Catellatospora sp. TT07R-123: one gene and its partner. The protein of the gene in region 1 interacts with the protein of each later gene in a pairwise test. Links are inferred from orthologs where the notes say so. Each region holds a gene or a part of one and is shown on either strand. Other genes may lie near its edges.

What was found. The genes of interacting proteins can lie anywhere in the genome.
Region 2: the proteins of ftsZ (region 1) and rlmN interact in binary tests that used the Escherichia coli proteins (3 or more experiments, as listed by UniProt). The link is inferred for Catellatospora sp. TT07R-123 from one-to-one orthologs.

What each region holds. Positions count from the first base shown.
Region 1 is NZ_BNEM01000001.1:2,646,311-2,651,838, forward strand. Bases 2,510-5,417 are described here. They hold ftsZ (cell division protein FtsZ), read right to left. Parts: upstream 4,565-5,417; coding sequence 3,455-4,564; downstream 2,510-3,454. Other genes in these bases: Cs7R123_RS11215 (YggS family pyridoxal phosphate-dependent enzyme), read right to left, coding at 2,516-3,244; Cs7R123_RS11225 (cell division protein FtsQ/DivIB), read right to left, coding at 4,818-5,417. In the rest of the region: Cs7R123_RS11200 (DivIVA domain-containing protein), read right to left, coding at 354-1,130; Cs7R123_RS11205 (YggT family protein), read right to left, coding at 1,186-1,482; Cs7R123_RS11210 (cell division protein SepF), read right to left, coding at 1,507-2,271; more of Cs7R123_RS11225, read right to left, coding at 5,418-5,528. UniProt on the Escherichia coli protein: Essential cell division protein that forms a contractile ring structure (Z ring) at the future cell division site. The regulation of the ring assembly controls the timing and the location of cell division.
Region 2 is NZ_BNEM01000002.1:3,493,129-3,498,516, reverse strand. What follows is about bases 785-3,552. They hold rlmN (23S rRNA (adenine(2503)-C(2))-methyltransferase RlmN), read left to right. Parts: upstream 785-1,488; coding sequence 1,489-2,616; downstream 2,617-3,552. Other genes in these bases: Cs7R123_RS35325 (DivIVA domain-containing protein), read left to right, coding at 2,651-3,552; Cs7R123_RS35335 (phosphatidate cytidylyltransferase), read left to right, coding at 785-1,279. In the rest of the region: frr (ribosome recycling factor), read left to right, coding at 1-71; more of Cs7R123_RS35335, read left to right, coding at 71-784; more of Cs7R123_RS35325, read left to right, coding at 3,553-3,895; Cs7R123_RS35320 (DUF2631 domain-containing protein), read right to left, coding at 3,963-4,184; Cs7R123_RS35315 (Rieske 2Fe-2S domain-containing protein), read left to right, coding at 4,428-5,388.

The DNA of each region.
Region 1 (5,528 bases):
CGGCCCGCCGAACCCATCTCGCTCCGGCACGGGAGGGTCCCGCACCGGCCGACCACGGGCCCGGCACCGGCCCGGATGGCCGGCCCGGCGGGCGCCGGGTCGTTCTTCTCTCTGCTATCTGCGTGCGACGGCAGCGACGAGGGGTGAGGCTGCCGCAGTGCTTCGATGTGCGTGAGGGGCGATGCTGCGGTGCGGTTCGATCAGGGTGGTGCACCGGACACGGCCGGTCGCGGCGCGCCGGTGGCGGGCCCTGGGGCGACTGGAGTGTCCGGCGGGACGGGCGGATGCGTCCGTCCCGCCCCGGCGACCCGCTGATCGTGCGGGCCGGCCGGGAGGTTCGCGGAGTGCGGCCGTCAGCGGCCGTTGAAGGAGCCGGAACCGGCGGCGGCCAGGCCGCCCGCGGCGCGGTCCTCGCGGCCGATCTCGGCCTCCAGGCTCTGCCCGCGGCCTTCGAGGTCGCGCAGCTGGCTCTCCAGGTACGCCTTCAGGCGGGTGCGGTACTCGCGCTCGAACTGCTTGAGCGTGTCGATGTGCTGCTGGAGGGCGGTGCGCTTGGCGTCCAGGCCGCTGATCGCCTCCTGGTGGCGCTGGCGGGCGTCGCGCTCGAGCGCGTCGGCCTTGGCCCGGGCGTCGCGGGTGACCTCCTCGGCCTTCGCGCGCGCCTCGGAGAGCACCTTGTCCGCCTCGCGGCGGGCGTCGGAGACGTGGTCGTCGGCCGTGCGCTGGGCCATCATGAGCACCCGCAGCGCCTGCTGCTCGCCCTCGGGACCCGACATCGCGGCCGCGGCGGCCATGCTGCTGGCGCCGCCGCGCAGCTGGTCCAGCTCGCCCTGCATCGCGCGGGCGGCCTGCTCGGCCGCGGACTTGTCGCGCTGCATGCGGTCCAGCTGGGCCTTCATCTCGTTGAGCTCAGCGGCCAGGCGCGGGTCGGGGCCACCGGGGCCCGCCGGACGGCCACCGCCGCCCCGCTCGACCTGCATGCGCAGTTCGCTGTTCTCTTCGATCAGACGGGCGAGTTCGCGCTCGACCTCGTCAAGGAAGGCGTCGACCTCCTCCTCGTCATACCCCCGCTTGCCGATCGGGGGCTTCTTAAAGGCGACGTTGTGCACGTCGGCCGGGGTGAGCGGCATCGAAACTCCTCGGGTCAGTCGCGGCCGCGCAGGTCGGCGATCGAACGGGTGGGGGTCACCCGCGGATCGCCAGCCTTACGAAGTACATCAGAACGGATAGGATAACCAGCAGAACAAGGGAGCTCAGGTCGATGCTCACGGTACCAATGCGCAAAGGCGGGATCACACGCCTCAACGCTTTGAGGGGCGGATCAGTGACGCTCCACACCACTTCCAGCGCGGCGGCGGATCCCCTGACCGGGTGCCAGCGCCGGCCGTAGGCCAGCACCGCACCCAGCACGAACCTGCCCAGCAGCACCAGATAGAACAGGTACAGCGCCAGGTAGACGACTTGCAGCACAGGTGAGAACACGTCTGTCGGAGTCCCTCGGTAGGACTAGCTCTGGTTGAGGTACCCGCCCTCGGCGATCTTGGCCTTGTCCTCGGCGGTTACCTGGACGTTGGCCGGTGAGAGCAGGAACACCCGGTTGGTGACGCGCTCGATCGTACCCCGCAACCCGAATGCGAGTCCCGCCGCGAAGTCCACCAGACGCTTGGCGTCAGCCTCGTCCATCTCCGTCAGGTTCATGATCACCGGCGTGCCGTCGCGGAACCGCTCCCCGATCTGGCGCGCCTCGTTGTACGTGGTGGGATGCAGGGTCGTGATCTGCGGGCGGTTGTCCTCGGTCACCGGGGCGATCCGCTGCTGCGGCTGCGCCACGGACGCCAGCGCGAGGTTGTCGCGCGTCGCCGGAGCGGTGGACGTGGTCGCCGACAGCGGCCGCGTGGTCGCGGTGATCGGGCGGACCGTGGCCCGCTCCGCCCGCGCGGCCTCCAGCCGCGCCTCGACGTTCAGGCGGGTCGCCTCGGCGCGCGCCGACTCGCGCGCGGCCTCCAGGCGGGCCGAGCCGCTGCGGTCGGCCGCCACCCGGGTACGCGGCACCGGCGGCGCCTCGTCCAGGTCCTCATCCTCGTCGTCGCCGAGGTCCTCGTACCGGCCCGCGCCCCGGCCGTACCGGTCGTCGCTGCGCTCGCCGCGGCGGCTGCCGCGGTCACGGTATGTGGAGGTGTAGCCCTTGTCGTAGGCAGGCTCGTCGTACTCGTGCTCGTCATCGTCCTCGACCAGCCCGAGCCAGACACCCGCCTTCCGCAGTGCGCCCATTGCCGCGCCCCTCCGTCCGCCGTGCGGCACAGACCCCCGTGCCAATGCCGCTCTCGCGCAGGCACCCGCTTCCGAAGTAGGGTCCACCCCCGTAGGCGCGTTCGCGGCGCGCCGCCGTGGTGCCCCAACCCTCGTCGTCCCGACGCCGCCGCACGGCGCCCCACCTGAAGCCGGTACCTGCTGCACCTCTTACTTCACTCGTGCGGGTTAACCACACTCGTGTAATTCGGTGCCCGCCGCCAGGCTACCGCAGGGCTGGTCGCATTCCGAGCAATGCGCTGCCGATACGCACATGTGTCGCGCCCGCGGCCACCGCCTCGTCCAGATCGTCGCTCATCCCTGCGGACATCACCGTCGCATCAGGATGCACCGCGCGGACCAGTGTGGCGCACTTCGCCACCTCCGCGAAAGCGAGATCCGGCGCCCATTCCAGCGGCGCGACCGCCATCACTCCGCGCAGCCGCAGCGACGGGCTGGCCGCGACCGCCCCGGCCACCCGCAGCAGCGCGCGGTCCGGGTCGTCACCGGACGGCAGCGCCCCGCCGCGGTGGGGGTCACCGTCCACACTGAGCTGCACCAGCACGTCCAGCGGGGTCTGGCGCAGCCGCGCGGCGGCCTCGCCCAGGGCGGCGGCCAGGCGGACCGAGTCGACCGACTGCACCATGCTCGCGTACGCCGCCACCGAGCGCGCCTTGTTGCGCTGGAGCTGGCCGATGAAGTGCCAGTGCGGGGCCGCCCCGGCGGCGGCCACCTCGGCGGCCTTGGGCGCGGCCTCCTGGTCGCGGTTCTCGCCCACCTCGGTGACGCCGAGCGCCACCAGATGGAGCACGTCGGCGGCCGGGTAGGTCTTGGTCACCGCGACCAGGGTCACCTCGGCGGGGTCGCGTCCGGCGCGGCGGGCGGCGGCGGCGATGCGCTCACGCACCGCCGCGAGGTTGCGCGCGATCTGCTCGCGCCGATCCAGATCAGTCATGGTCGAGCCGTTCGTGGGTGGGATCGTGGCCGAGCGACGGGCGAGGCCCTTCATAGACGTTGGCCTATCACGGCGACAAACCGGGTCGGATTGTCATCGTAATAGGCCAACGTCTATGCAAAGCGGGCCGGGCGGACCCGGCGGGGGCCGCCCGGCCCGCGACGGCGCACACAGCGCCGGTCGCGGCGGGAGCCCCCGGCGCGGGTCGGGTTACGAGCCGTTCTTCAGGAAGTCCGGCACGTCCACGTCGTCGAACAGGACCTTGCGCTGCGACTGCGCCGGGGGCGTGCTGGTGGGCGTCGGGTGGCGCAGCGTCGGCGCCTCCACCGGCGGGGCCACCTTGCGCGGGATCTCCACCGGCTTGTACGACGGCGACCCGCCGTCGAACCCGGCCGCGATCACCGTCACCCGCACCTCGTCGCCGAGCGCGTCGTCGATCACCGCGCCGAAGATGATGTTCGCGTCCGGGTGGGCCGCGTCGGTGACCAGCTGCGCCGCGTCGTTGATCTCGAACAGGCCGAGGTCGGAGCCGCCCGCGATGGACAGCAGCACGCCGCGCGCGCCGTCCATGCTCTGCTCCAGCAGCGGGCTGGAGATGGCGCGCTCGGCCGCCTCGACGGCGCGGTTGTCGCCCCGGGCGCTGCCGATGCCCATCAGTGCGCTGCCCGCGCCGGACATGACGCTCTTGACGTCGGCGAAGTCCAGGTTGATCAGACCGGGGGTCGTGATCAGATCGGTGATGCCCTGGACACCGGAGAGCAGCACCTGGTCGGCCTGGCGGAACGCGTCCATCATCGTGATGCCGCGGTCGCCGAGCGCGAGCAGCCGGTCGTTCGGGATCACGATGAGCGTGTCGCACTGGTTGCGCAGCTCCTCGATGCCCGACTCGGCCTGCACCTGACGGCGCTTGCCCTCGAACGAGAACGGCCGCGTGACCACGCCGATGGTGAGCGCGCCGAGCTTGCGGGCGATGTTGGCGACCACGGGCGCGCCGCCGGTGCCGGTGCCGCCGCCCTCGCCGCAGGTGACGAAGACCATGTCGGCGCCCTTGAGCACCTCCTCGATCTCGTCGCGGTGGTCCTCGGCGGCGTTCTTGCCGACATCGGGGTTGGCGCCGGCACCCAGGCCACGGGTGAGCTCGCGGCCGACGTCGAGCTTGACGTCGGCGTCACTCATCAGCAGCGCCTGCGCGTCGGTGTTGATGGCGATGAACTCCACGCCCTTGAGACCGACCTCGATCATGCGGTTCACCGCGTTCACGCCGCCGCCGCCGATGCCGACGACCTTGATGACCGCGAGGTAATTGTGCGGAGGTGTCATCGGGCCCTTCCTTCGAGGCTCTCGTGCCACAAGGGCGAGAGCAGCGCCCTCACCCGGCCTAGCGTGTCGCGGCGGGGAGGACGGCCTCCGGTGCCGCGCTCCGGCAGTGGTCTGGGGCAAAAACCCTAAACCTCTACTAGAGCCTTACGGTTATGTCAATCATTGTCTTGTACGAAAACGTAAGCGTCGGCACGCCGTGATCCAAGGACCGCGACGGCGTGTCTCGTACTCCACTGTGGAGTAGTCGCGCCACTCAGCCCAGCGTGACCACGTCCGGCACGCCGCTGACGTCGATCAGCTTGTCCGGCTTGCGCAGCAGGGACGTGGCCACCCTCGCCTTGTCGGCGCTCTCCTCCGCGTCCCCCCAGGTCACGATCCGGTCGCCGCGCAGCTCCAGCCGGATGCGCGCCGGACCGTCCACGACCAGGGTGTCCAGCTCGGCCCGCAGCTCCTTGGTCAGCGCCCGGATCACCACGAGCGCCGACTGGGTGGAGACGTCCTGCGGTCCGGGCGTGGCCAGCCGCACCCGCACGAGACCGGCGGGCAGGCTGGAGACCGTACGGTAGATCACACCATGATCGTCGAAAAGATCATACTTCTTTCCGACCGGAACCCCGGCCACCGCCGTGCGCTCCGTGACCGTGATGACCAGAGTGGACGGCCAGCTGCGCGACACCTCGACCGACAGCGCGGGCGGCAGGGCGGCGACCCGGGCGGCCACCGCGTCGGTGTCCACCCGGGCCAGCGGCGTGTCCAGCGGCACGGCGGCCGCCTCGCGCACCTGGTCGGCGTCGAGGATCAGCGCGCCCTCGACGTAGATCTCGTGCACGCCCAGGACCGGGGAGGCGAACACGAGCCAGCCCAGCACCCCGGCCACCAGGGCCAGGACGGTCGCGGCGGCCAGCCGGGCCAGCAGCACCCGGCGGCGCCGCGGCCGCAGCCGGCCGCGGTTGCGCAGCAGCGC
Region 2 (5,388 bases), on another replicon or contig:
TGACCGCCAAGTACGTGGCGCACATCGACGAGCTCATCAAGCACAAGGAAGCCGAGCTGCTCGAAGTCTGATGAGCCACTCCTACGACCCGGACCCTCGCCGGTCCGACGCCACCCGGGCGCGGCGCCCCTACGATGCCGCGCCCGACGCGTATACCGCCTCCTCCGACGGCCACGGCCCTGCCGACCGCGACTACGGCTCGCCGGACCGCGACTACGGCTCCGGCGACCGCGACTACGGCTCGCCGGACCGTGACTTCGGCTCCGGTGAGCGGGGCCACGGCTCCGGCGAACACGGCCAGGGTTCCCCGGACCAGGGCTACTACTCCGCCGACCCCGACTTCCGTTACGCCGGCCGTGACTACGAACCGGCCGACCGGGAGGACGAGCTGTCGGGAGGCCGCCGGCACCGCCGGGAGGAGCCCGTCGGGGCACCCGCGGCGTCCGCCGAGGAGCCCAAGCGTGACTACGGCCGGGCCGGGCGCAACGTGCCGGTCTCCATCGCCGTGGCCGTCGGCCTGCTCGTGGTCATCCTGGCCCCGCTGTTCTTCGCCAAGCCGCTGTTCCTGGCCGTACTGGTGGCGGCGGGCGGGCTCGGCATCTGGGAGATGACCCGCGCCCTGGCCACCTCCGGCGCCAAGCCGCCGCTGATCCCGCTGGTCGCCGGCGGTGCCGCGATGATCGGGCTGGCCTGGTTCTCCGGCGTCGAGGCGCTCAGCATCGGCCTGCTGGTCACGGTCCTGGCCACCATGGTCTGGCGGATGGGCGACGGCCCGGCGGGCTACCAGCGCGACATCGGCGCCGCGGCGCTGATCATCGTGTACGTCCCGTTCCTGCTCGCCTTCGCGGCGCCGCTGACCACCCCGGCCGACGGCAAGTGGCGGATCGTGGCGACGCTGGCGGCGGTGGTGCTCTCCGACACCGGCGGGTTCGTGGCGGGTGTGCTGTTCGGCAAGCACCCGATGGCCCCGACGATCAGCCCGAAGAAGTCCTGGGAGGGCTTCGCCGGCTCGATCGTGGCGACCGCGGCGGGCAGCGCCGCGATCCTGTGGGGGCTGCTGGACGTGGCGCCCTGGTGGGGTGCGTTGTTCGGGGTGCTGGTCTCGATCGCGGCGGTGCTGGGCGACCTGGCCGAGTCCCTGCTCAAGCGGGACCTCGGCATCAAGGACATGAGCAACATCCTGCCCGGCCACGGCGGCATCATGGACCGGCTCGACTCGATCGTGTTCGCCGTGCCCACGGCGTATCTGCTCCTGTCGGTCATCGCGCCGACGTCCTGAGCGCGGATCCGCACCCGCGGTCCACCGCGGTATTGCTCCGCACCACCCTGGCGCCGTGAGGGTGGTGCTGAGCGGCCGCTACTGCGGGTGACGGAACCCCGACAGGGGTGAGGTCGACCACAGGGAACGCCTGGTGAACACCGCTAGCAGCGCGGTTGGCACCCTCGGGGGCTGTCGACCCGGTACGGACGTGGGACACTGGCTAGGTCATGACGAGCCTGCCCTTGATCTCAGTTACCGACGGTGACGCCGCGAATGCACGCCGCGCGTCCATGCCGCCGCGCCACCTGGCCGACCTCGACCTGTCCGAACGGCGGACCGCCGTCGCCGAGCTCGGCGAGCAGCCGTTCCGCGCCGGCCAGTTGTCGACCCACTACTTCGGGCGGCTCGAACGCGACCCCGCGGGGATGACCGACATCCCGGCCGCCGCCCGCGAGCGGCTGACCGGTGGTCTGCTGCCCCGCCTGCTCACCCCTGTCCGCGAGATGACCTGCGACGACGGCGACACCCGCAAGGCGCTGTGGCGGCTGCACGACGGCTCCCTGGTGGAGAGCGTGCTGATGGGGTATAGCGACCGGGTGACCGTCTGCATCTCCAGCCAGGCCGGGTGCGGCATGGCCTGCCCGTTCTGCGCGACCGGACAGGCCGGGCTGACCCGCAACCTGTCCACCGCGGAGATCGTGGACCAGGTCGTCTACCTGGCGGGCGTGGCCGCCTCGGGCGTCATGCACGGGACCCCGCGTCGGCTGAGCCATGTCGTCTTCATGGGCATGGGCGAGCCGCTGGCGAACTACAACCGGGTCATCGCGGCGGTGCGCCGCCTGACCAGCCCCGCGCCGGAGGGCCTGGGGCTGTCCCAGCGCCACATCACGGTGTCGACGGTCGGCCTGGTGCCCGCGATGCGCAAGCTGGCCGAGGAGGATCTCTCCGTCACCCTTGCGCTCTCGCTGCACGCGCCCGATGATGACCTTCGCGATGAACTGGTGCCGGTGAACCAGCGCTGGAAGGTGTCCGAGGTGCTCGATGCGGCCTGGTCGTACGCGGCGCGCACGGGCCGCCGGGTGAGCATCGAGTACGCCATGATCAGAGATGTGAACGATCAGCCGTGGCGGGCCGACCTGCTGGGTCGCCTGCTATCGGGGCGGCTGGCACACGTCAATCTCATTCCGCTCAACCCCACGCCGGGCAGCAAGTGGGACGCCAGTCCCAAGCCGGTGGAGCGGGAGTTCGTCCGGCGGTTGCGCGCCGCCGGAGTGCCGACTACGGTGCGTGACACCCGTGGTCGTGAGATCGACGGCGCATGTGGGCAGTTGGCTGCGAGCGAGGTTGAGGCATGAGCACGGAGCACGGCATGAGTGGTGAGGGTCCGGCATGAGTTCTCATGGTCAGCGGTTCCGCCGACGCGCGGTGCGGCGCGGATACAAGGTCGACGAGGTCGACGTCTTCCTGGACCGGGTCGAGGCGACCCTCAACGGCGCCCCGACGGGCCCTGAGGTGCGCTCGCACGAGGTCCGCGACGTCGTCTTCCGGGTCCGCTTCGGCGGTTACGACGAGTGGCAGGTCGACCTGCACCTCGACCGGGTCGAGCGGCAGCTCGCCGAGATCGAGGAGCGGGTGTCGTCCAGCCCCGGGCGCGGCGCCGAGCTGCGCGCGACCATGAACCCTGCTCCACCTCCGCCTCCGCCGCCGCAGCCGGTGGCGACGCCGGGCGGCCCGCCCGGCCCGATGAACGCGCCGCCGCCGCTGCCGACGCGCACGCCCAACGCGAACGTGCCCACGGGCGCGATGCCGCGTTTCGACCAGCGCTTCGAGGAGCCGCAGCCGCAGTTCGCCGGGCCCCCGCCCGGTCCGCAGAACGGGTTCGACGGCTTCAACGGCGGCCACGGCCGTCCCGACATGACTAGCGAGATCCGGATGGAGCGGCCGCAGCCGCCCCGGATGCCGGAGCCGCCGCGCAACGAGCCCCCGCGCATCGACCCGTACGGGCCGAGTGCCGGGTTCAGCTCGCAGACCGGGCAGCAGCCCGTCTACGGGGGCGGCCTGCCGCAGCGCGGCGGGTTCGACAACGAGGCCACGGGCACGTTCAGCGCCCCGCGCGGCGGGTTCGACAACGACGCGACCGGCACGTTCAACGCGCCGCGCGGCGGCTACGACAACGAGGCCACGGGCACGTTCAGCGCCCCGCGCGGCGGGTTCGACAACGACGCGACCGGCACGTTCAACGCACCGCGCGGCGGCTACGACAGCGACGCGACCGGCACGTTCGGGGCGGTGCCCCCGGCGCCGGCGGTGTCGTCGTACGGCGGTGGCGGTTTCACGACGCCCCCGCCGCCGCCTCCGCCCGCCCCGGCGGGCCCGGCCTACACCGGCGAGCTCCAGCGCGTGGACCAGCTGCGGCGCACGTTCCAGCTGCGCCGGTTCGGCAGCGGCTACGACCCGCAGCAGGTGGACCGGCTGTTCGAGAGCCTGCTCGGCTCGCTGTCCGGCCGCAGCGGCGGCCCGGTCAGCGATGGCGAGCTGGACCCGTCGCGGCTCAGCCTGGTGCCCGGCGGCTACTACGAGGCCGAGGTCGAGCAGGCGCTGCGCGAGATCCGTGAGATCGTCGGCCGCCGCTGACCTGGTAGACACGACGGCCCCGGTCCGCTGACCCAGTCAGCGGCCGGGGCCGTTCCACGTGCTCAGCTCACTCGCGCAGGCCGTTGCGGCGCAGCACCGCGTCGATGATCATGATGGCGGCGAGGATGCCGGCCACGAGGATCAGCCAGATGTTCTCCACGTTGCCCCGGTGGTTACCGGCGAGCATCAGCAGCAGCATCACGATGACGACGACGCCCGCGATCCGGGCGGCCTTGACCGGGGTCTTCGCGTGCTGGTCAGGTGAGGTTACCGGCTCTTGTGCGGCCACGGTCTGCTTCCTTGTCTCTCGGTCCGCGCGCTCGCCACGGCGCTGGCCACGGCGGCGACAAGCACAGTCTGGCATGAGCGAGCGGAGCGAGCTCATCATGGGGCACAGTTCGGCTGGTGCCTCGTGTCGGTCGTCCGCGCAGCGGGCGACCGACACGAGCTGGTGCTGGGCGGTCGCGTCGGGGCGGATACGGCTCCGGTAGCGTCTAAGGCTGCACCACCAGCAGCGAGAGGGGAACGAGCAGTGCGGATCACCGGTACGGGTCACGCCAGCATGCGCATCGACACGGCGGCGGGCTCCATCCTGTGCGACCCCTGGGTGAACCCGGCCTACTTCGCCTCGTGGTTCCCGTTCCCGGACAACTCGCAGCTGGACTGGGACGTCCTCGGTGACGTCGACTACCTGTACGTCTCCCACCTGCACCGCGACCACTTCGACGCCAAGCACCTCAAGCGCTTCGTGTCGAAGAAGGCGACCGTGCTGCTGCCGGAGTACCCGACCTCGCAGCTGGAGGACGAGCTGCGGGAGCTGGGCTTCACCAGATTCTTCAAGACGGTGTCGGACGAGGTGCACGAGCTCGACGGCGGCCTGAAGGTCATGATCCAGGCGCTGATCTCGCCCACCGACGGCCCGATCGGCGACTCCTCGCTGTGGGTCGAGCACGAGGGCGTCCGCGTGCTGAACCAGAACGACGCCCGCCCGACCGACCTGGTCCGCTTCGCCGAGCTCGGCCACGTGCACGCGCACATGCTCCAGTTCTCCGGCGCGATCTGGTACCCGATGGTGTACGAGCTGCCCCAGGCGGCCAAGACCGCGTTCGGCAAGCAGAAGCGCGAGCGGCAGTACGACCGCACCTGGCGCTACATCGACGACCTGAAGGCCGACTTCGTCTTCCCGATCGCGGGCCCGCCCTGCTTCCTCGACGACGAGCTGTGGCAGTTCAACGACATCCACGGCGACGAGGGCAACATCTTCCCCGACCAGTGGGACTTCGTCGCCGAGTACGCCAAGGTCGGCGGGACCAACGGCGTGGTGCTGCTGCCCGGCTCGGTCTCCGAGATCACCGTCGCGGGCTGCGAGACCGCCCACCCGGTGCCGGACCTGGCCGAGTTCTTCGCGGCCAAGGAGGAGCACCTCAAGGCGTACCGGGAGCGGCAGCGTGTGGTGATCGAGCACGAGAAGGCGTCCTGGTCGCACCCCGAGA